Regions from separate parts of the Lactococcus sp. DD01 genome, predicted to be linked through region 1. Evidence: predicted binding sites of a transcription regulator. Region 1 holds the regulator's gene; each other region holds the start of a gene.
What was found. Region 1 encodes NrdR, which represses ribonucleotide reductase genes. Its sites were predicted from a motif close to ACACNATATATNGTGT; they were not measured.
Positions count from the first base shown of each region.

Region 2: the regulator NrdR is predicted to act here: its motif matches at 2,979-2,994, upstream of nrdD (anaerobic ribonucleoside-triphosphate reductase).
Region 3: the regulator NrdR is predicted to act here: its motif matches at 4,234-4,249, upstream of LACDD01_RS08765 (deoxynucleoside kinase).

Region 1 covers NZ_KQ968939.1:52,321-59,542, forward strand. The annotation lists gene LACDD01_RS00245 (phosphotransferase family protein) at 55-828, shown strand; gene trmB (tRNA (guanosine(46)-N7)-methyltransferase TrmB) at 889-1,542, shown strand; gene nrdR (transcriptional regulator NrdR) at 1,546-1,995, shown strand; partial or broken gene LACDD01_RS00260 (DnaD domain protein) at 2,029-3,193, shown strand; gene dnaI (primosomal protein DnaI) at 3,196-4,080, shown strand; gene LACDD01_RS00270 (NADPH-dependent oxidoreductase) at 4,073-4,789, shown strand; gene LACDD01_RS00275 (pentapeptide repeat-containing protein) at 4,786-5,406, shown strand; gene LACDD01_RS00280 (BglG family transcription antiterminator) at 5,616-7,222, shown strand, end outside.
Region 2 covers NZ_KQ968940.1:16,889-24,110, reverse strand. The annotation lists gene LACDD01_RS07935 (APC family permease) at 1-419, opposite strand, end outside; gene nrdD (anaerobic ribonucleoside-triphosphate reductase) at 633-2,873, opposite strand; gene LACDD01_RS07925 (cysteine hydrolase family protein) at 3,033-3,545, opposite strand; gene LACDD01_RS07920 (APC family permease) at 3,650-5,011, opposite strand; gene LACDD01_RS07915 (L-threonine 3-dehydrogenase) at 5,159-6,112, opposite strand; gene LACDD01_RS07910 (glycine C-acetyltransferase) at 6,179-7,222, opposite strand, start outside.
Region 3 covers NZ_KQ968940.1:188,963-196,184, forward strand. The annotation lists gene rny (ribonuclease Y) at 1-372, shown strand, start outside; gene gmk (guanylate kinase) at 525-1,154, shown strand; gene rpoZ (DNA-directed RNA polymerase subunit omega) at 1,271-1,630, shown strand; gene LACDD01_RS08760 (primosomal protein N') at 1,782-4,109, shown strand; gene LACDD01_RS08765 (deoxynucleoside kinase) at 4,356-5,012, shown strand; gene LACDD01_RS08770 (LOG family protein) at 5,009-5,527, shown strand; gene LACDD01_RS08775 (nucleoside 2-deoxyribosyltransferase) at 5,502-5,990, shown strand; gene fmt (methionyl-tRNA formyltransferase) at 6,301-7,222, shown strand, end outside.

The sequences.
Region 1 (7,222 bases):
ACATAAAAAGCTTCTCAAACATAAGAATATAAAAATCCAAAGAAAGGAGTAAATATGACATCTTCAAGCCTATCAATGATGCCTGTCAAAGGTGGTTCAGGAAATGCTTTTGTTGGCGAAAGCGACAATAAGCGTGTTTTTATTAAAAAAAATTGTAGCCCTTTTTTGACAAGTGTGTATCTTGAAGGTATTACGCCACAAGTCTTATGGACGAAGCGTACAGCAGAAGGTGACATGTTAGCTGCTCAACCTTGGATTAATGGCCATACGTTGAAACCATATGAAATGAATGATTCACGTATTGGTGAAATTTTGCGGCATTTGCATCAAAGCGAAAAGCTTATTGAAGCCTGTAAAAAGTTAGATAACGAAGTCATGCTTCCAGCTGATCTTTTGGAGCAAGTACTGAGTAAAAGTTCAATCTTTGAAACCAATGGGTTTCTCTCAAATGTCGTTGTGGAACTCTCAGAAAATCTTCCAGAATTAAAGGAAGATGATATCACAGTTGTTCATGGTGATGTGAACCATAAAAACTGGTTGGTTGACGATGAAAGTGATAAAGTTTATCTCGTAGATTGGGATACAGTTCTTTTAAGTAGCCCTTTAGTGGATATAGCACATGTTCTAACACACTATATCAAACCAGAAAACTGGGAAGAGTGGCTCCATCAAGCAGGCTATAAAACAGCTAAAAATATAGAACATGAATTAATCTGGTATGGAAAACTTTCTTTCCTACGTCAGATTTCAGAATATATGGCAAGAGAGCAAATTAAGGAAACAGAGCAAGAAATTGCGCGTTTTCAAAATTTTTGCCGTTTATTTTAAAACTTAGAAAATAAAAATAGGAGGCTTGCCTTCTTATTTTTTCAAAAAATAGGAGAAAAAATGCGCGTAAGAAATCGTAAAGGCGCTGCGGAACACTTAGAAAGTAACGCACATGTTGTTGTAGAAAATCCAGCAGACTTTAAAGGACGTTGGGCAGAGCGTTTTGGAAATGATCATCCCATTCATATTGAAGTTGGATGTGGTAAGGGCGGTTTTATCACAGGCATGGCTGCTCAAAACCCAGAGATTAATTATATTGCGATTGATATGCAACTATCCGTCTTATCTCACGCTTTAGACAAGGCTTTGGAAGCCAACCTACCTAATGTACAAATGATGTTGGTTGATGGCGCAGCATTAACCGAATACTTCGAGGATGCTGAAGTTTCGCGTGTTTATCTGAACTTCAGTGATCCGTGGCCAAAAACACGTCATGAAAAACGCCGTTTGACTTATAAGTCATTTTTAGAAACTTATGAACAAATCTTGCCACCAGAAGGTGAAGTCCACTTTAAAACAGATAACCGTGGTCTATTTGAATATTCATTGGCAAGTATGAGTCAATATGGTATGATTTTAGAAAAAGTCTGGTTAGACTTGCACGCAGATGAAGAATTTGCCAAAGTCAATGTAATGACAGAGTATGAAGCAAAATTCTCAAGCAAGGGGCAAGTGATTTACCGTTTAGAAGCAAAATTCCCAAAGAGAGGTTAAGCTATGAGATGTCCAAAATGTCAATCTGAATCGTCACGAGTAGTAGATTCACGTCAAGCTGATAATATGATTCGTCGTCGACGTGAATGTGAAAATTGTGGAAACCGTTTCACAACTTTTGAGCGGATTGAAGAAATGCCACTTTTGGTCATAAAACGTGACGAAACCCGTGAAGTTTTTAATCGTGATAAAATTATTACTGGAATAGTGCGCAGTGCCCGTAAGCGACCAGTGACGAGTGAATCTATTGAAAAATTGGTTGATCGTGTCGAACAGAGAGTACGCCGCTTAGAGAAAAATGAAGTACGTACCGAAGTTATCGGCGAATTTGTTATGGAAGAATTAATGGATTTGGATGATATTACCTATGTTCGTTTTGCAAGTGTGTACCGTTCCTTCAAAGATGTGAGTGAAATCGAAGATTTACTTAAAAAGATTACGAAAAAAGACTAACGGTTCTATAAAAGAGAAATAAAAGGATGAACTATGAGACCAGGCGATTCATTTTCTATTCTAAATCGAGGAAAAATCAGCTTTGATGCTGATACTTTTTCGCTACTTTACTTGCCCATTATTGGGCGAGATGCTTTTGGGCTTTATCAACTCTTGCGCGTTTTTTCGACGGGCAAGATTTCTCATTTTTTTAGAGTATCTTGATTTTGGTCTCAATCCTTTTATTGAAGCTTTAGATAAACTTTCAGGGATTGGGCTCGTGCGGGTATTTGACCAACAACCGGGCTATCTTATGGAGGTAAAAAGTCCTTTAACTTTTGAAGAATTTTTAGCAGACGAATTTTATAAGCAATTGTTGATTTCACGTATTGGGGAAAATAAAGTTAAAGCTTTGGCAAAAAAACATGAACCGGATGCTTTGGAAATTACAAAAAAATTTCATGAAGTTTATGCTGTGAAATTTGAACCGACTCAGACAGTCGTTCAAGCAGAAAAATTTGACTTGAACTCTTTTAAGAGCATTATGGAAAACCAACATTTGACTTTTGCAAATGAAAATCAGGATATCTTGACTCTCTATGGTTTGGCGGAAAAATTTGATCTTAACTGGTATGAATTATTTAAAGCAGCTGAGCAAACTGCCAATGCTGATAAGACTTTAAATACAGCTAACTTAACAAGAATGCTTGCTGGGAAATCGGAACCTTTGCCTGCCTTATCGGAATTTCCTAAAGGTTTTCAAGATTTGATTGTTATTAGTAAAGAAGTTTCCCCGCGTGATTTTTTAAACAAGCTTAAACAACAAGCTGGTGGTTTTGCTTCGCAAGAAGAACTGAAGATTTTGAATAATTTAGACAAGCAAAATATTACTGATCAAGTACAAAATATTTTGATACACTATGTCTTGATTCAACAAGGGAATGCGAGTCTCAATGCTCGATTTGTCAATACTCTGGCAAATGATTGGCTGCGCCATAAAGTATACAATGCGGAAACCGCAGTGAAAAGAATACTGGAACGTCAGCAGCAAGCAGAACAAAAGCAAAAAAGTAATAAAAATTATAAAAACCCAGGTAAGCTGGTCAAAAAAGCGCCTCAATGGTCCAATGCCAGCTATGTAAACACGACCAGTGCAGAAGATATTGCCAAGTTCGAACAATATAAGGCTTCCCGCCGTAAGGATAAGAAGGAGAATTGAGCATGGAATCAATTGGAGAACTTTTGAGTAAGCGCCCAGATGTACGTGGAAATTTTGACAAGCTCGTTGCTGAAGTGATGAAAAATGAACAAGTTCAAGCTTTTATTTCTGAAAATCAAATGACTGAAGATGAAGTACAGCGTAGCTATTCAAAGTTTTATGAATTTGTTAAAGAGCGAAAAAAATTTGAAGAACATGAAAAAAGGGCAGCTGATGGCTATGAACCTGTCTTGATTATGAATCATGGTTACGCAGATGTTTCCTATCAAACCACAGCAGAATTAGCTCATCGTCAAGAAGTCAGCAATCAATTGCGTCGTGTTCAAATCATTGGTTTACCTAAAGAGATGAAGCAAATAGATTTTTATGCAGATGTCTTCACAGACAATCAAAATCAATTTGACTTGTTTCGGAAAATGGAAAACTTTATCGACAACTTTCCCCAAGAAAAAGGGATTTATATTTATGGTGACTTTGGCGTAGGTAAATCCTTTATTATGGCCGCAATGGCAAATGAGCTCTCGAAAAAAGGCATTTCTACCACTTTATTACACTATCCAACCTTTATTTCTGACCTTGATTTTGACAATGCGAAATATTGGGTCAACGAAATTAAAAAAGTTGAAGTCTTGGTCTTAGATGATATTGGTGCCGAACTCAATAATGCCTGGGTACGCGATAGTATTCTGCAAGTTATTTTACAGCATCGTATGCAAGAAAATCTTCCGACATTTTTCACATCAAATTTAAATATGACAGAGCTTGAGTTACATTTGGCTGAGACTAAAAAAGCAGATGAAATCTGGCCAGCAAAACGTGTCATGGAGCGTGTGAAGTATTTAGCGTCTGAAGTTCGTTTAGAAGGAGTAAATCGCCGACATGAATGAGACAATTGATCTGATGATGCAACATAGTTCAGTACGTAATTTTACGGATGAAAAAATTCCAGAACATGTATTAAAAACGATTGTTGATGCGGGACGTGCAGCACCAAACTGGAAAAACTTTCAATCTTATTCGGTGATTCTTGTGCAATCTCAGGAACAAAAAGATGCTATTTTTGCCCAACAGCCCCAAAAAGCAATTAAAAATTGTGCTGCTTTTTTGGTTTTTGTTGGAGATCTTAATCGAGCTAAAATAGCAGTCGAAATGAACGGTGGTGAGTTTCAACCAGAAGGTGTAGAATCGCTCCTTATTACTTCAGTCGATGCTGCAGTAGCTGGTCAAAATACATTACTTGCTGCTCAGTCTCTTGGTTATGGCGGTGTAATGGTCGGTTTAATTCGTGATCAAGCACGAGAAATTTCTGAGATATTAAACTTGCCTGATTACACTTATCCGATTTTTGCTGTGGCTCTTGGAAAACCTGCACGTGTAAATCCAGTAAAACCTAGATTACCTTATGAAGCTGTTGTATTTCCTGAGAAGTATATTCCACAAGATGAAGAAGTACTGCGCGCCTATGATAAAGTTCAAGATGATTATGCTGGTTCACGTCGTCTCAATTCCACATGGTCAAGTCGAATGGTTGATCAATGGGGAAAACCAGAGCTAAAAGCTTCAACAGAGAATCTTAAAGAAAAAGGACTTTTATGAAGAAAATTCTTTCACCAAAGCTTCCTACTGAGTTAGAAGTTGTCGATTTTACTGCCCTTGAAGATAATGAAGCCTACCAAGTAGAGTTGAAAAATCAAGAAATCTATTTAGAGGAACGACAACTTTTCAGTGGCTGTCGTCTACAAAATATCAATTTTGAGTTAGATGTGACTGCCGATTTAGAATTTACGGATTGTGTTTTTGAAAAGTGTGATTTTTCTAACCTTATCTTTTCTAAATTTGGCTTTTATCGTTGTATTTTTAAAGATTGTAAATTGCTAGGTACTGAATTTACCAATGCTTTTTTGCAGGATGTCCAATTTCAGGATTGTTTGCTTAATTACGTTAATTTTTCAAGTGCGCGCTTGAAGAACGTGCTCTTTGCAGACAGTATGATGAAAGAAAGTCTATTTATTGCTAGTCAATTTAAGCAGGTACGCTTTGAAGGGAACGACTTGGAGCTTACGAATTTCTGGGAAACTGCTTTATCCGGAATTGATTTTTCAAGTAACACCTTTGAGCGCCTTGACGTGAGTCCTGAACTGGCTAAAAACATTAAAGTTAATCTAAGTCAAGCAGCTTTCTTTGCCGCTTTACATGGAATTGAGATTGTCTAAGTCTTGGAAGATTCAAGACTTTTTATTTTAAAATAGCCTATCAGAATTGACCATTTAATTTAAAAACCGCTTTAGCTCAAAGCGGTTTTTAAATTAAAAAAATTTTTAAAGAAGAGTCCAATTACTAAAGAAAACGTTTTCTTGTTTTGGACCCAACAGCTTAATTTCGAAGCAAAAATTAGGCTATAATTTAATTGTGAGGAAAAAAGATGCTTAGTTATAACTTAGATATCCTACTATTTTCAGAAAGACGTTTCTGGAAACTCGATAAAATACTCGAAGTTACTGGACTCAAAAGCCCTGAATTTCAGAGACAACTTGTCGAATTAAATCAAATATTGCAAGATAAAAATCAAAGACCGCTAGAATTTACCAATAATGTATTAGCGATTCCTGAAAAACTAGAAAGTTTCGAAGAAATTCGCTTTAATATCGAAGAATATGAACTAACATTGAGTGAAGAGAAGCGTCAACTCCTGATTTATTTACTTTGCTTTTCTAAACGTTCAATATTAGCCATCAGTGATTTTCAGTCCCTTTTAAATGTAAGTCGAAATACTGTCTTATCTGATATTAAAAAGTTGCGTCAGCAGCTAGATAACGAAAACATACGTCTAGAATACTCACGCAAGTTAGGCTTTTACCTCCAAGGGGCATCGAAAGAATTACGTAAAACGACCTGGCGTTTCTTACAAGAACTCCATGAAGAGAGTGATTACTATGTTTTGTCGAAGCATCTCAATCTTAAAAAACCCCTCTTTATACACCAAGTAGAACAGCAAATCAGTCGCTTAATTGCTGAATTAAGTGTACAGGTTATCCATAGTCGGTATCTTCCGATGCTGATATACCTTGCTTTACTTCAATCACATCTTGGAGAAACAGATCTATTTCAGGAAGATGTACTGGAAGTTGAAGCATTACTGATTGGCATGAGTGATGGCAACTTTGAAAAGTCTGGTTTTGATTTTCTTTATCGTATTGGCTTTGAGATTATGGAAAATGTAATGAAACTTGCAGCGGTTCAGTTTGAAGATTTTACAAAAACCTTCGCTGCCTTACGTGCCCATCTGGTTCCTGCCTATTTTCGACTGAAATACCACTTCGAAATAGAGAATGTTCTTTTGGACAAAATAAAAACAGATTATTCCTCTCTGTTTGAATTAATGGACCTTGCTTTATCACCATTACACGAGGCTTGTGGAGAAATTTCCGAAGCGGAACGCGCCTACTTTGTCATTCTCTTTGGTGGAGAAATTTATAAAAAAAAGTATACACAAAGTTTTCGTGCTATTGTCTTATGTGTAAACGGTATAAGCTCAAGTTTAATTATGCGTAAACGATTGGAAAATATGTTTCCCAGCATGACTTTTATCCTGAGTACAGTCGTCTCTGATTTGGACAAAATTCCTGCTTTTTCTTATGATATTATCTTTTCGACAGTACCTGTGATGACTGATAAAAAACTCTATGTTATGTCAGCTTTTCCAGACAGTGAAGAAGAGACAAGACTTTACAATCGCTTAGCACAAGATTTTAATTTACCTGGCTTTTATAAACCAAATGCTAGAGCTATCTTACGTGCTATCGAACCTTACGTCGACATTAAAAGTAATGCGACCAAGAAGCAACTGACGCGGATTATTGACCGCAAGCTAAACAACAAAAAGACAGAAAGTGAGGCATTAGGTGTAATGCTTTCAGATTTATTAACTAAAGAAAAGATTCATTTTACAGATGAGAAACTTGACTGGCGGAGCGCAATTGAGCTTGCAGCTCAGCCATTATTGAATCAAGGAGAAATCGAACCCTCTTA
Region 2 (7,222 bases), on a different contig from region 1:
CAGAGGAAGAGAAGGAAAATAATCAATGAAATGATGGCAACCATCGGAACAGACATCAAACTTACAAGCTGTCCATCTCCACGACCAATCCAACCAAAGGCAATCAAAATAGCTTGAGGTTTTTGGGCCAGATAAGGGATATGCACAACCCAATATGTCCAGGCTGCATAGTAGGCAAGACGTTTTGTTGAAGTTTGTTCAACCCACGAACTTACGCCTCCTTTACTGTCTTTAAAAGTTGAGCCTAACTGCCCAACAATAAGTGCATAAGGTACAAAGTAAAGCGCCAAAATCAAAATCCATGAGGTAACAACTGTGATCCCTTGCTGGGCGAAGTTATTGACCACATTTCCCATGCCCCAAACCATGTTGAAGGCGATAAATGCGACGGTAAACCATCTAATTTTTTTAGTGTCCATATTACTCCTTAAAATTTTTTATCACTCTGCGGACAAGACAAAGTAATTTTTTACGCGCCTTTTACAAATGTAAAAAAGCGGTTGCATTAAAATTATAAAATAAAACTTAAACACTGTCAATATTATTCTTGAATTTTCACTAAAATTTTAAATTTGTCCCTGCTTTTTTATCTTTTCATAAAAAAAAATGAATCCTAAGATTCACTTTTTACTTTATTTTACAAACTTGCTCTTTGCATGATCTACAGCTTCACTGTCAATGCTCTCGCCATCTTCAAGAACACCTACAGAGCCATTCATATGTTTGACACGCGCTGATATTTCTTTATGACGGCCATGAACCATAGGGCGAGCTTGAGGGTTACCTAGGTACCCACATGTTCGTTTTACCACATCACATGTTTGTGGGTTAGCATTGTCACATTGGGGACATTTAAAGCCACGCTCAGTCGCAGTAAAGTCTCCTTCGAAACCACACTCATAACAATGGTCAATCGGTGCATTTGTTCCCAAATAGCCGATACGATCATAAGCAAAGTCCCAAACGGCTTCAAGTGCACGAGGATTTTGTTGAATCATTGGATATTCCGCATAGTGGATAAAACCTCCGTTGGCATAAACGGGATAATCTTTTTCAAATTCCAATTTTTCAAATGGAGTTGGATTTTTACGCACATCATAATGGAAGCTGTTCGTATAGTAATCTTTATCGGTGATATCCGCAACAGAACCAAATTTCTCCTTATCCATACGACAGAAACGGTCTGTCAGACTTTCACTTGGTGTAGAGTAAACAGAGAAATGATAACCGGTTTCTTTACTCCAGTCTTTACAATCTTGGTTCATACGTTTTACGATTTCCAAAGTAAAGTCTTTTGCTTCCTTGTTATTTTCCCACGTTGGTCCATAGAAACTTGTTGCAACTTCATAAAGGCCGATATAGCCAAGGGAAACTGTTGCACGTTCATTTTTATAAAGCTCATCGACTGAATCTTCAGCTTTCAAGCGACCCAAGGCCCCATTCATAAAGAGTATAGGGGCATTTTTGGGTTGGGCTTCTTTTGTACGGTTAACACGGAAAACCAAAGCATCCTTAGCAATGGCAATGCGTTCATTAAAAATTTCCCAGAACTTTTCTTTATCGCCTGCCGCTTCAAGTGCAATACGTGGAAGGTTTACCGTTACTACTCCGAGGTTATTACGGCCCGCAGTTACTTCATTGCCCTTTTCATCTTTCCAACCATGAAGGAAGCTACGGCATCCCATACTTGCTTTAAATGAACCTGTTAACTCGACAATCTTGTCATAAGACAAGATATCTGGATACATACGCTTTGTGGCACACTCTAGTGCCAAGTTTTTAATGTCATAGTTTGGCGTACCGACTTCAAGATTCAAACCACGCTTCAAGGTGAAAATTAATTTAGGGAAAATAGCTGTACGATGCTCTTTTCCTAAACCTCCGATACGGACTTTCAGGATAGCTTTTTGGATTTCACGTGCATACCAGTCTTCTCCTAAACCAAAACCAACTGTAACAAAAGGTGTTTGCCCATTTGAAGTAAAAAGCGTATTGATTTCATATTCCAAAGATTGCATCGCATCATAGATATCTTTTTTAGTTTTTGCTTGAGCATAGGCTTCGCGTTTTTCCGGTTGCTCAATCCACTCTTCCGCATCTTTTAAATGCTTCGCATAGTTTAATTTTGCATAAGGTGCTAAAATTTCATCAGCACGGTCAAATGAACAGCCGCCGTATTGTGAGCTAGCTACATTTGCAATAATTTGTGAAGCTTGAGCAGTTGCTGTTTGAATGGACTTAGGTGAATCTACTTGAGCATTCCCTAATTTAAAGCCATTTTCAAACATATTTTTAAAGTCAATCAAACAACAATTTGACATCGTTGTGAAGGGAGAATAATCTAAGTCATGATAATGAATTTCCCCTTTTTGGTGGGCATTCGCTACATGAGGAGGGAGCATCTTTAAACCAATGGCTTTAGAAACAGCACCTGCAGTTAAATCACGCTGTGTATTGAAAACATCGCTATCCTTGTTGGCATTCTCATTGACAACCGTTTGGTCCTTGTTGATCAATTTTTCGATGGTAAAGTTAATGTCTGTTGCCTTACTTCTTTCAAGATCACGTTGTGTGCGATAAGTTGTGTAAACTTCCGCCCACTTTGTTTCACCAAGTTCCATCAACAGATGTTCCACAATACTTTGAATTTCATAAATCTTAACATTATCCGTAAAACGTGTGAATATTTCGTGCACTACACGATCGCAGATTTCTGCTATACGCTCCTCTGAAGCCGGAGGTACTATTTCGTCCCCAGCTTTTTGCAACGCCTCAAAAATTTTGCTGCTGTCAAACTTTACGGAGCGACCATCACGCTTAATCACACTGATTTCTCGATCTGTTACAACAGTGCTTTCCTCAACCATTTTCATTGTTTCGTTCCCCCATTTTTTAATTCCTTGTGCTTCTATTCTATCAAATAAATTTTCCTTTTTCCACTATATCTAGTGTCATTTTTTATGAAAACAAAAGAAAGCACACTATATATAGTGTTGAGGCCAAAAATAAAAAAAGAGCTATTTTTGCTCTTTTTAGTCATTAATCACATTAATTTGACAAGATTTCATTGTTTCTAAAGCTGCACGATGACTTTCTGGAGTTACACCCGCACAACATGAGGCATCAACAGTAATTTTTACTTCTGGAGCAAATGACTTAATCAATAAAGCATTTGAAACCACACATATATCCGTACAGATACCAATGAGTTCCACTTGCTCCACATTCTCATTGCGGATATATTCTGCAAGCTCTACTGAACCAAAGATATTTTTTTCGAACACACGTTGAAAGCCAACTTGTGCTTCCTTACGTATTTCCCAACCCTGAGTACCTTTTTGACAGTGAATTACTGGCAAGTTTTGTCCTTCTTGAGTTGTTAGGTAATCTTCAAAGTGTGTATCTTGTGTAGCCAGTCGTTCACTTTCAGCGTAAGACACCAACTTCTCAATAACCCTTGGAACAATAGCTTGCGCTTCTTTTGTGCCCAAAGAACCATCTATAAAATCATTTTGAAAGTCAATCAATACCAGTAATTTTTTCATAAGCAAATTATAGCAAATTTACTTTAAAAAGCAAATACTGATAAAAAATAAGCTCTCCTTCCAGATCCAAAAGAAAAACTCCACACTCGGAGTTTTTTTCTATATTAACGATGGTACTTCTTGTCTAGATGGTTGTATACAGGAAGACCAATTAAAGTAAAGACAACACCAACCAAGGCTGGAACTTGGTTACTCATATAGTCTGAACTAATCAAGGTCATGACTAAGATGAAGACACCACCAATGATTGCAATAATTGGAATAACTGGATAAAGTGGTACTTTATATGGACGGACTAATTCTGGTTCGCGCTTACGTAAGATAAAGACCGTTATGAAAACCATAGTGTAGAAAATCCAAATTACAAAGACCAACATATTTGTTAAGAAGTCAAAAGCATCGCTTGAAAGCATTGTTACAACTAACATGATTGCTGCAATTGCAACTTGCAGAATACCTGAGTTTACGGGCACGCCGCTCGCTGAGAGCTTTTTAAACGTTCTCCAGAAAGGGAAAGATTTCTCTGTTGCCAAAGCGTATGATGCACGCATTCCTGTCATTGAATAACCATTAATTGTACCGTAAACAGAAATTAAGATACCAATTGTGACAAGTTTACCTCCCATACCACCAAAAATTGTATTGGCAACAATAGCAGGGAGATTCGGATCATTTTCCATCAAGGTTGGAATACCTAAAGTACGAATATAAGCTGCATTGATAAAGACATATACAAACATGATAGCAACAATACCAAGAATAATCGCACGAGGCAAATGTTTAGCAGGGTTTTTCATTTCACCGGCAATATTACCAGCATAAATCCAACCGTCATAGGCAAACATAGTTGCTAAAAGACCTGAACCAATTGCAGACGCCAAGGATAAGTTTTCTCCTGCTGTAATAGGAAGCAATTGGAAATCAACACCACCAGGACGAAGTAACCCAACAACAACAATCAAGGCAATCGGAATTAACTTAATCACTGTTGTAACGGACTGAAGGCCTCCCGCAGCTTTAGAACTAATGAAGTTAATTAAGGTAACTGTAATTGCTGCAATTACACCGACTATTGCAGTGTTAGCTGCGCTCACATTCATCCCAAACAAATTTAAAAATTGTGTACCAAATACAACAGAGAGTGCTGCAATATTTGCAGGGAAATAGATAATAGACTGTGCCCAACCTAAGAGAAATGACCAACGTTTACCAAAACCACGTTGAATATAGCGAATCATCCCACCTGTTTCAGGGATAGCAGCAGCAAGTTCTGCAGCAGTTAATCCCCCACAAATTGAAATGATACCACCAAGTATCCAAACCAATATGTGCAATCCTGGTTGGCCTGTGAGTTCCGCAACTCGTCCAGCCTTGAAGAATACACCTGCACCAATAACCGTACCCATTACTGTTGTAAGGGCAGGGAAGAAACCAAGCGTTCGCTTCATTTCATTTTTTTGTTCCATAAGAGCTCCTCTTTCAAAGATAAATTTTTGATAAGATTAATAATAACAATGCTGACTCCTAACATCAGCATTAGAGAGTAATCTTGTAACCGATTACTCTCTTATTTTAACATAATTTTAGATTTTGTGATGGGATGAACTTAGTTTTTAGCTTTTTAATTTTTCTGTAAGTTTTTCAAGCATTTCTTTCGTCATTGCATCTAAATCATATTTAGGATTGAAGCCCCATTCTTCTTTGGCACAAGTTGCATCGATAGAGTTTGGCCAGCTGTCTGCGATACCTTGACGGACTGGATCTACATCATAATCCATTGTAAAGTCTGGCATGAATTTTTTGATTGATGCAGCAATTTCTTCAGGCTCAAAACTCATCGCAGTAATATTAAAAGCATTACGGTTTACTAATTTGTCTGCAGGTGCATTCATCAAGTCAACAATGGCATCGATAGCATCAGGCATGTACATCATATCCATCTTTGTGCCTTCAGCGATAAAGCTTGAGTAATGACCATTTTTAATTGCCTCGTAGTAGATATCTACAGCATAGTCTGTCGTTCCTCCACCAGGCAATGTTTTATAAGAAATCAAACCTGGGAAACGTACACCACGTGTATCAACACCAAATTTAGTGTAGTAGTAATCACAAAGCAATTCCATAGAAACTTTAGTCACACCGTACATTGTATTTGGACGTTGAATAGTTACTTGAGGTGTGTTGTCCATTGGAGTGCTTGGTCCAAAGGCAGCAATAGATGATGGTGAGAAGTATTGGAGGTTAAGTTCACGCGCTGTTTCTAAGGCATTAACCAAGCCACCCATATTCAAATTCCAAGCAAATTGTGGTTTTGCTTCTGCAACAGCTGAAAGAAGTGAGGCCAAGTGGATAATTGTATCCACACCATTATCTTTAGCAATTGCCATCATTTTGTCACGGTCCATGACGTCCAAAATTTCAAAATGGCCGTCAGTCACAACTGGATTACCTTCAACTTCACGTACATCTGTTGCGATAACATTATCAACCCCAAGATCTTTCCGAAGACGTTCTGTTAATTCTGATCCGATTTGTCCGAGTGCGCCTGTGATGAGTACTTTTTTCATTATATTTTCTCCAATATATTTGTTGTATGCTTACTTGTAATAGAAAGTTTTTATTGCCCCAAGAAATTAAATCAAGCCGATCTCTTTACCTACTTTGGCAAAAACAGCAACAGCTTCATCTAACATTTCTTTCGTATGCGCTGCTGTAGGCATTGCACGTACACGTCCTGTTCCAAGTGGTACAGTTGGGAATACGATAGGTTTAACATAGACGCCATTTTCAATCAATTTCTTAGAAAACTCTTGTGTTTTTGCTTCATCTCCAAGAATCACTGGTGTGATTGGTGTTTCAGATACACCTGTATCAAAGCCGGCTTTTTGTAATTCTTCTTTGAAGTATTTTGCGTTGTCCCAAAGTGTTTCGACATATTCTGGATGATCATGCATTAAGACAAAGGCTTCTTTTGCTGCTGCTGCTGCACCCGGTGTCAATGAAGTTGAGAAAAGGAAAGGACGTCCTTGTGATTTAAGCCAATCAACCAAAAGTTTTGATCCCGCTACATATCCGCCTACTACACCAATCGCTTTTGAAAGAGTACCGATTTGGAAGTCAATCTTATCTTGCAAGCCAAAATGTTTTACTGTACCGGCTCCGCCGCCCATAACACCAGAACCATGCGCATCATCAACATAAGTAATCAAATCATATTTTTCAGCGATTTCAACAATTTCTGGCAATTTAGCAACGTCCCCATCCATTGAGAACACACCGTCTGTGATGTACATTACTTTATTGTATTCACCAGACTCAGTCGCTTCTTTTGCTTTTGCTTCAAGGTCAGCCATATCTTGATGCTTAACACGGATAATTTTAGCACCTGAGAGACGACATCCGTCAATAATTGAGGCATGGTTTAGTTCATCTGAAAGAATCGCATCACCTTTTTTCATTACGGCGCTAATCGCTCCCATATTACAATTGAAACCTGATTGAAACGCAATCGCGGCTTCTGTGCCTTTAAATTCAGCGATTGTTTTTTCTAATTCAATGTGTATATCTAAAGTGCCGTTGATAGTACGTACTGCACCAGCTCCAGCTCCATATTTATCTGTTGCATCTTTTGTTGCTTGAATTAATTCAGGACGTGTCGCAAATCCCAAATAGTTATT
Region 3 (7,222 bases), on a different contig from region 1:
ATCGTTATTAATACTATTGCGAGTCACCATGGAGATACTGAACCAAACAGTAATATTGCTACTTTGGTTGCTGCAGCTGATGCTTTAAGTGCAGCGCGTCCTGGGGCACGTCGTGAGTCGATTGAAAATTATATTAAACGACTGCGTGATTTGGAAAATATCTCAACAAGTTTTGACGGTGTTGAAAGTGCCTTTGCATTACAAGCAGGACGCGAAGTTCGTGTCATGGTTAAGCCAGAAAAGCTTACAGATGATCAAATCGTAATTCTTGCACGAGATGTGAAAAATCGTATTGAAGACGAGATGGATTATCCAGGAAATATTAAAGTTACAGTTATTCGTGAAACACGAGCTATTGACTATGCAAAATAAAAAGTACTCCCAGCAGTACTTTTTTATTTTGAAGAAGAATAAAAAAGTTATGTTACAATTGAGTTAATTAAAGTTACTTTGTGTTACGTAAAGTGGATATATAAGCCCAACTTTGCTAGAATAGATTGTAAACAATAAGTGAGGTTAAAAAGATGCCCGAACGTGGTTTATTAATTGTCTTTTCTGGTCCTTCGGGAGTAGGAAAAGGTACTGTCCGTGCGAAAATTTTTGAAAATGAAAATAACTTTGATTACTCTGTATCAATGACAACACGTGCACAACGCCCTGGTGAAGTAGATGGAAAAGATTATTATTTCCGCACACGTGAAGAGTTTGAAGAAATGATACGTAAAGGTGAGATGTTAGAGTATGCTGAATATGTCGGCAATTACTACGGTACACCTTTAACCTATGTCAATCAAACTTTAGATGAAGGTAAGGATGTATTTCTTGAAATCGAAGTGCAAGGAGCCTTGCAAGTTAAGGAGAAAGTACCAGATGGTGTATTTGTCTTCTTGACGCCCCCGGATTTGGAGGAGCTACGTGGTCGACTTGTTGGCCGTGGTACTGATAGTGCAGAAGTAATCAATAACCGGATGATGAAAGCAAAAGAAGAAATTCGCTTGATGAGTGAATACGACTATGCTGTTGTCAATGATAAGGTTGAACTTGCTGCAGAACGTGTCATCAAGATTATTGAGGCAGAACATTATCGTGTCGATCGTGTAATGGAGCGTTATGCACATATGATTGAGAAGTTAGACGAAGACGGTAAAAATTAAAAACAAGAGGCTTGAGATTTTAGCTGAAAGACGCTTAGGTTGTTTTAAATAAGAAGAACCCATTGGTGACTGAGATCCAATGAAACAGCGTACAGAAAAGAAAAGAGGAAACTGATATGATGTTAGAACCTTCAATTGACAAATTACTCCAACACGTGGATTCAAAATATTCACTCGTTGTTTTGGAAGCCAAACGTGCTCATGAATTGCGTGATGGCGAACGTCCTACAATGGAATTTAAATCTGTTAAACGTACATTACAAGCCTTGGAAGAAATCGCGGCAGGAACAGTAACGATTCACCCTTCGCCAGATGCTAAACGTGAAACATTGAAAGAAAAACGTGAATTAGAACGTCTTCAACAAAAAATGGCTGAAAAACTTATCCGCGAACAAATCGCGAAAGAAGAAGCCGAAGAAGAAGCAAAACAAAAAGGTAATCGTGCAGCTAAAGCAGCTGCAGCTGCAGCTGAATAAGAAATGGTACCAGCTTTCAAAGATTTATTTTATATAGAAAATCTTTGGAAGTTTTTCTTTATCCCAAATTCAGAGTTGACATTCGGTTAGCTCTTTTTGCTATAATTAAATTACTATATTTAGATACAGAAGAAGTAAGCAGAGGAGAAAAATGTTCAAAAAAACAGCACGAATTATTGTAGATGTTCCTCTGATGCAGACAGACAAACCGTTCTCCTATGCTATTCCTACAGAATTGCAAGAGATGATTGAGCCAGGAATGCGCGTTCATGTTCCCTTTGGTAAAGGCAATCGGCTGGTTCAAGGAATTATTATTGAAAGTGTAGATGAGGAAGAAGAGGGACTCAAAGAAATAGCGGAGCTGCTCGACTTAGAGCCTGTTTTGACAAAGGAACAACTCCGCTTGGCAGATGAAATGCGCCATACTGTCTTTTCTTACAAAATTTCTTGCCTTAAAGCCATGTTGCCTAATTTATTGAATTCAAGCTATGATAAGATTTTGACTAATCAAGAAGGCATTCAAACCAAATGGAGCGCGCTTAGTGAAAGTCAAAAAGTCCGAGCATTAAAAGATGTCAAGTCAGGAAAGTTATCCGTTAATTACTCTGCAAAGTCAAAAGAAAATAAGAAAACAGAAAAGTATTTAAAGGCTAATGCTAAATTGGCTACCTTTGAGATTGGCAAAGCGGCCAAAAAAAGAGCAGAATTGAAAGATTATCTTTTAAACCAAGAAGCAAGTGTGCGTCAAAAAGACTTACCATTTTCTTCGGCTATCATCAAGTATTTTATAGAAAATGAACTTGTTGAGGTGACTGAAAAAGAGATTTCAAGAACAGCGACTGTTTTTGAAGCTGTCGTTCCTGATAAAGCAAAAGTTTTGAATCATGAGCAGCAACTTGCCTTTGAGGCCATTGTTTCTTCTGCAGAAAAGCCCTTTTTACTGGAAGGAATTACAGGATCAGGAAAGACAGAAATTTATTTACAGGTTATTGAACATTTTTTGGAAAAGGGACAAACTGCAATTATGCTGGTGCCTGAGATTTCTCTAACACCACAAATGTCTAATCGTTTTATTGCGCGCTTTGGGGAAAAAGTTGCGATTATGCATTCGGGACTTTCGGACGGTGAAAAATATGACGAATGGCGTAAGATAAAGGAAGGACGAGCTCAGGTTGTTGTGGGGGCGCGTTCCGCTATCTTCGCACCTTTAGAAAATATTGGGGTTATTATTATTGATGAGGAGCATGAAACAAGCTACAAGCAAGATTCAAGCCCACGTTACCATGCCAGAGATATTGCCTTATTACGTGCACAATATCATCATGCACGGTTAGTTCTCGGTTCAGCGACCCCTAGTCTCGAAAGCCGAGCACGTGCTCAGCGAAATGTTTATCATTTATTGACACTCACACATCGAGCTAATGACCAAGCTTTCCTACCTGAAGTTCAAATCGTAGATATGCGTAATAACCTTAGTGATAAGTCGGCCAATTTCTCAGATATTTTACTACAAAAAATTCGCGAAAAAATTGAGCGAAATGAACAAGTAATCTTGATGCTTAACCGTCGGGGTTATAGTTCTTTTGTGATGTGTAGAGATTGTGGTTTTGTTGTTGAATGCCCGAACTGTGATATTTCTTTGACCCTTCATATGGATACAAAAACTTTGAATTGCCATTATTGTGGTCATCAAGAGGGGATTCCACAAACATGTCCGAGCTGTCAAAGTCGAAAAATACGGTATTATGGCTCAGGTACGCAGAAGGTTCAAGAAGAATTAGAAAAACTTCTACCAGAAATCCGCATTTTACGTATGGATGTAGATACAACAAAAACAAAAAATGCCCATGAGAAAATTTTAAAGAAATTTGGTCATCATGAGGCAGATGTACTTTTAGGAACACAAATGATTGCGAAGGGACTGGATTTTCCTAATGTGACACTGGTCGGTGTGATTAATGCGGACACTGGTTTAAATCTCCCCGATTTTCGGGCAAGTGAGCGCAGTTTTCAGCTGCTCATGCAAGTTGCAGGACGTGCTGGGCGTGCGGATAAAAAAGGTGAAGTTATCATCCAAACATTTAATCCAGGTCACTATGCGGTTAAACTTGTTGCTGATCAAGATTATGAAGCCTTCTACCGTCAAGAGATGTATTACAGGCAACAACTTTCTTATCCGCCCTATTATTTTACGGTTCAGATCTTAGTTAGTCATAAGGATGAGGATACAGTTGCAAAAAAAGCTTATGAGATAGCAAGCATAATTAAGGCCAGTTTATCAGAGAAGGCTAAAATATTAGGACCAACTCCAAAACCTATTGCACGAACACATAATCTTTATCATTATCAGATACTGGTGAAGTATCGTTTTGAGGAGCAACTGGAAGAAGTCTTAAATCAGGTCCTTGATTTAACACAAAAACGTGAAAATAAAGATGTTAGAGTTCTTATCGATAGTGAACCCCAAAGTTTTGTATAAAAATGACAAGCTACTTGTCGTTTTTTTTGTGGAACATTGTCTGAATTTTATCAGGTTTTCATTGCTTACATTTTTAAAGTTAGCACTATATGTTGTGTTGTGTTATAATTAAAAATGCCTTTAACCACTACATGTTGTGTTTGTGCGTTGGGGCGATTTTGAACAAAAAAAGTGTGTTCATGAGCTCAATGAACCTTTTCAAATAGTATTCTGGGAGTAAGAATACAAAAAGTTAGGAAGGAAAAAATGGCAGTGTTAGTATTAGCTGGAACAATTGGAGCTGGCAAAAGTTCACTTACAGAGATGTTAGCAGAAGAGCTGGGAACAGAGGCGTTCTATGAGAGTGTAGATGATAATGAGGTTTTGCCTCTCTTTTATCAAGATCCACAAAAATATGCCTTCTTGTTGCAAATCTATTTTTTAAATAAGAGATTTGACTCGATTAAAAGAGCACTTTCGCATAACAATAACGTGCTTGATCGTTCAATTTATGAGGACAGTTTGCTTTTTCACCTGAATGCAGATTTGGGACGAGCAACAGAGATTGAAGTAGAGGTTTATGATGCTTTACTGGAAAATATGTTAGAGGAAATCAATACGCTAACTTTTAAAAAGCGCCCTGATTTATTGATTCATGTAAGTGTATCTTTTGAAAAAATGTTGGAACGTATCCAAAAAAGAGGACGCGAATTTGAACAATTGGAATACGATAGTTCATTGTATGGCTATTATCAAGAGTTAAACAAGCGTTACGAAAAATGGTTTGAGGATTTTGATATTTGTCCTAAAATTCAGATTGACGGCGATAAGTATGATTTTGTTGAGGATGAAGAAGCAAAATTGTTTGTCCTTGAACAAATTAAAGATAAACTCGCAGAAATTGAGAAGGAGAACAACAAATGAATCTGACTGTTTTCTTATCAGCTCGTGATGGGAAAAATCCGACACATTTATTACGTAGCAAGAAACTCGGTGAAGCGATAACGCGTTGTGGACATACCTTAGTTTATGGAGGTTCCCAAGAAGGATGTATGGGTGCTGTATCAGATGCGGTGCTAGAGAATAAAGGACAAGTTATTGCTGTTTACCCGGATGGGGTTTTACCTTTAGAACCACCTCGCCAAAATGCAACAGAGCTCTATCTGGCCAAAAATATGGATGAACGCAAGCGCAAGTTGATTGATCTGGGAGAAGCATTTATTATTTTGCCTGGAGGATTTGGGACAATGGAAGAAGTTTTTCAACTCTTGACAGAAATGAGTATTGGGCAAACAGCAATTCGCCCAGTTATTTTCATTGATAAAGACTTTTATCTTCCTTTATTTAATATGATTCAACAACAAACTAAAGAAGAAATGTTATCTTTAGAAGTTTTAGAAGCCGTTCATCTTGTTGAAACAACCGAACAAGCCATTTGAACAGGCAGTAAAAGTATATCTTGCAGCACCCTTTTTCAGCGAGAGTCAAATTCAAAAAGTGAAAAAATTAGAAGCAGCACTTGCAAGTAATGAAACAGTAGCGTCTTATTTTAGTCCGATGCGTTGCCAACGTCCAGAAGGATTAGCAGAGGATATTGAGCCATTTACACCAGTGTGGGCAAAAGCTACGATGGAAAACGATGTTAAAGAAGTTGAAGCTGCTGATGTGATTGTTGCCATCTTAGACTATGATGGACAGGATACTGATTCGGGCACTGCATGGGAATTAGGCTATGCGATTGCGAAAGGCAAACCGACTTTCTTAGTACGTTTTGAGGAAGATGTACCGGGAAATATTATGCTCACAGAGCGAAATACCGCCTTCTTTACCGAAGCTGAGCAAGTAGAAACATATGATTTTATGGAAGCTCAAACTATACCTTATACCGGCAAATATATATAGTTATTATTTATTTTTTATTCATTTCGGGGCGAACAAATAACAAAAAGAGAGGTATTGATTTTCTCTCTTTTTTTCTTTTTTATCGTAAAGAAGAGTTATCCTAAGTTGAAAGCCTATAATTAAGGGTACGAAAAGGAATAGGGGGTAAGAAAATGTTATAATAAAGGGCACAGATTTTTTATAGGATAAGAAAAAATTTTTTATGAAAAATAAAAGAGGAGGATAAAGAGCACGAGTAACCTGTTCAAGGAAATTATCATGAACTTGAAATATTAAGAAAAAGGTTTAGACAACGTGTTAAAATAATACTATGACAAAAACGAAAATCATATTTATGGGGACACCTCAGTTTTCTCAAACGGTTTTGCAAGGATTAATTGATAGCCAACGTTATGATATTTTAGCTGTGGTGACGCAACCAGATCGTAAGGTGGGACGTAAGCAAGAACTTCGACAAACACCTGTAAAAGAGTTAGCATTGAAAGCTAACTTGAAAATTTTACAACCAGAGAAATTATCTGGTTCGCCTGAAATGGAAGAATTGTTAGCCTTTGGCGCTCAAGGTGCAGGTATTGTAACGGCAGCCTTCGGACAATTTTTGCCGGGGAAATTGCTTGATGCAATGGCTTTTGCGGTAAATGTTCACGCGTCTTTATTGCCTAAATACCGTGGCGGAGCACCTATTCATTATGCAATTATGAATGGCGAAAAAGAAGCAGGCGTGACCATTATGGAGATGGTTAGAAAAATGGATGCAGGCGATATGGTTGCAAAAGCTTCTACTCCGATTTTAGAAGAAGATAATGTAGGTACAATGTTTGAAAAATTAGCTGTTGTCGGTCGTGATCTTCTTCTTGAAACACTCCCTCTCTATGTTGCAGGAGAAATCAAGCCAGAAGCACAGGATGAAACGCAAGCTACTTTTTCTCCAAACATTAGTCCTGAAGAAGAAAAAATAGACTGGACAAAAAAGAATCGTCAAATCTTTAATCAGATTCGCGGTATGAATCCTTTCCCTGTGGCACATACCACCTGGAATGAAGGGCGTTTCAAAATCTACAATAGTCGTCCCATTGACACAGACAAACACGGACAGCCTGGCGAAATCATTGACAAAACAAAAAAATCGCTCGTAGTGGCAACAGGTTCTGGTGCCTTAGAACTTTTAGAAGTACAGCCGGCTGGAAAGCCCAAAATGGATATTGTTAGTTTCCTCAATGGTTTAGGACAGA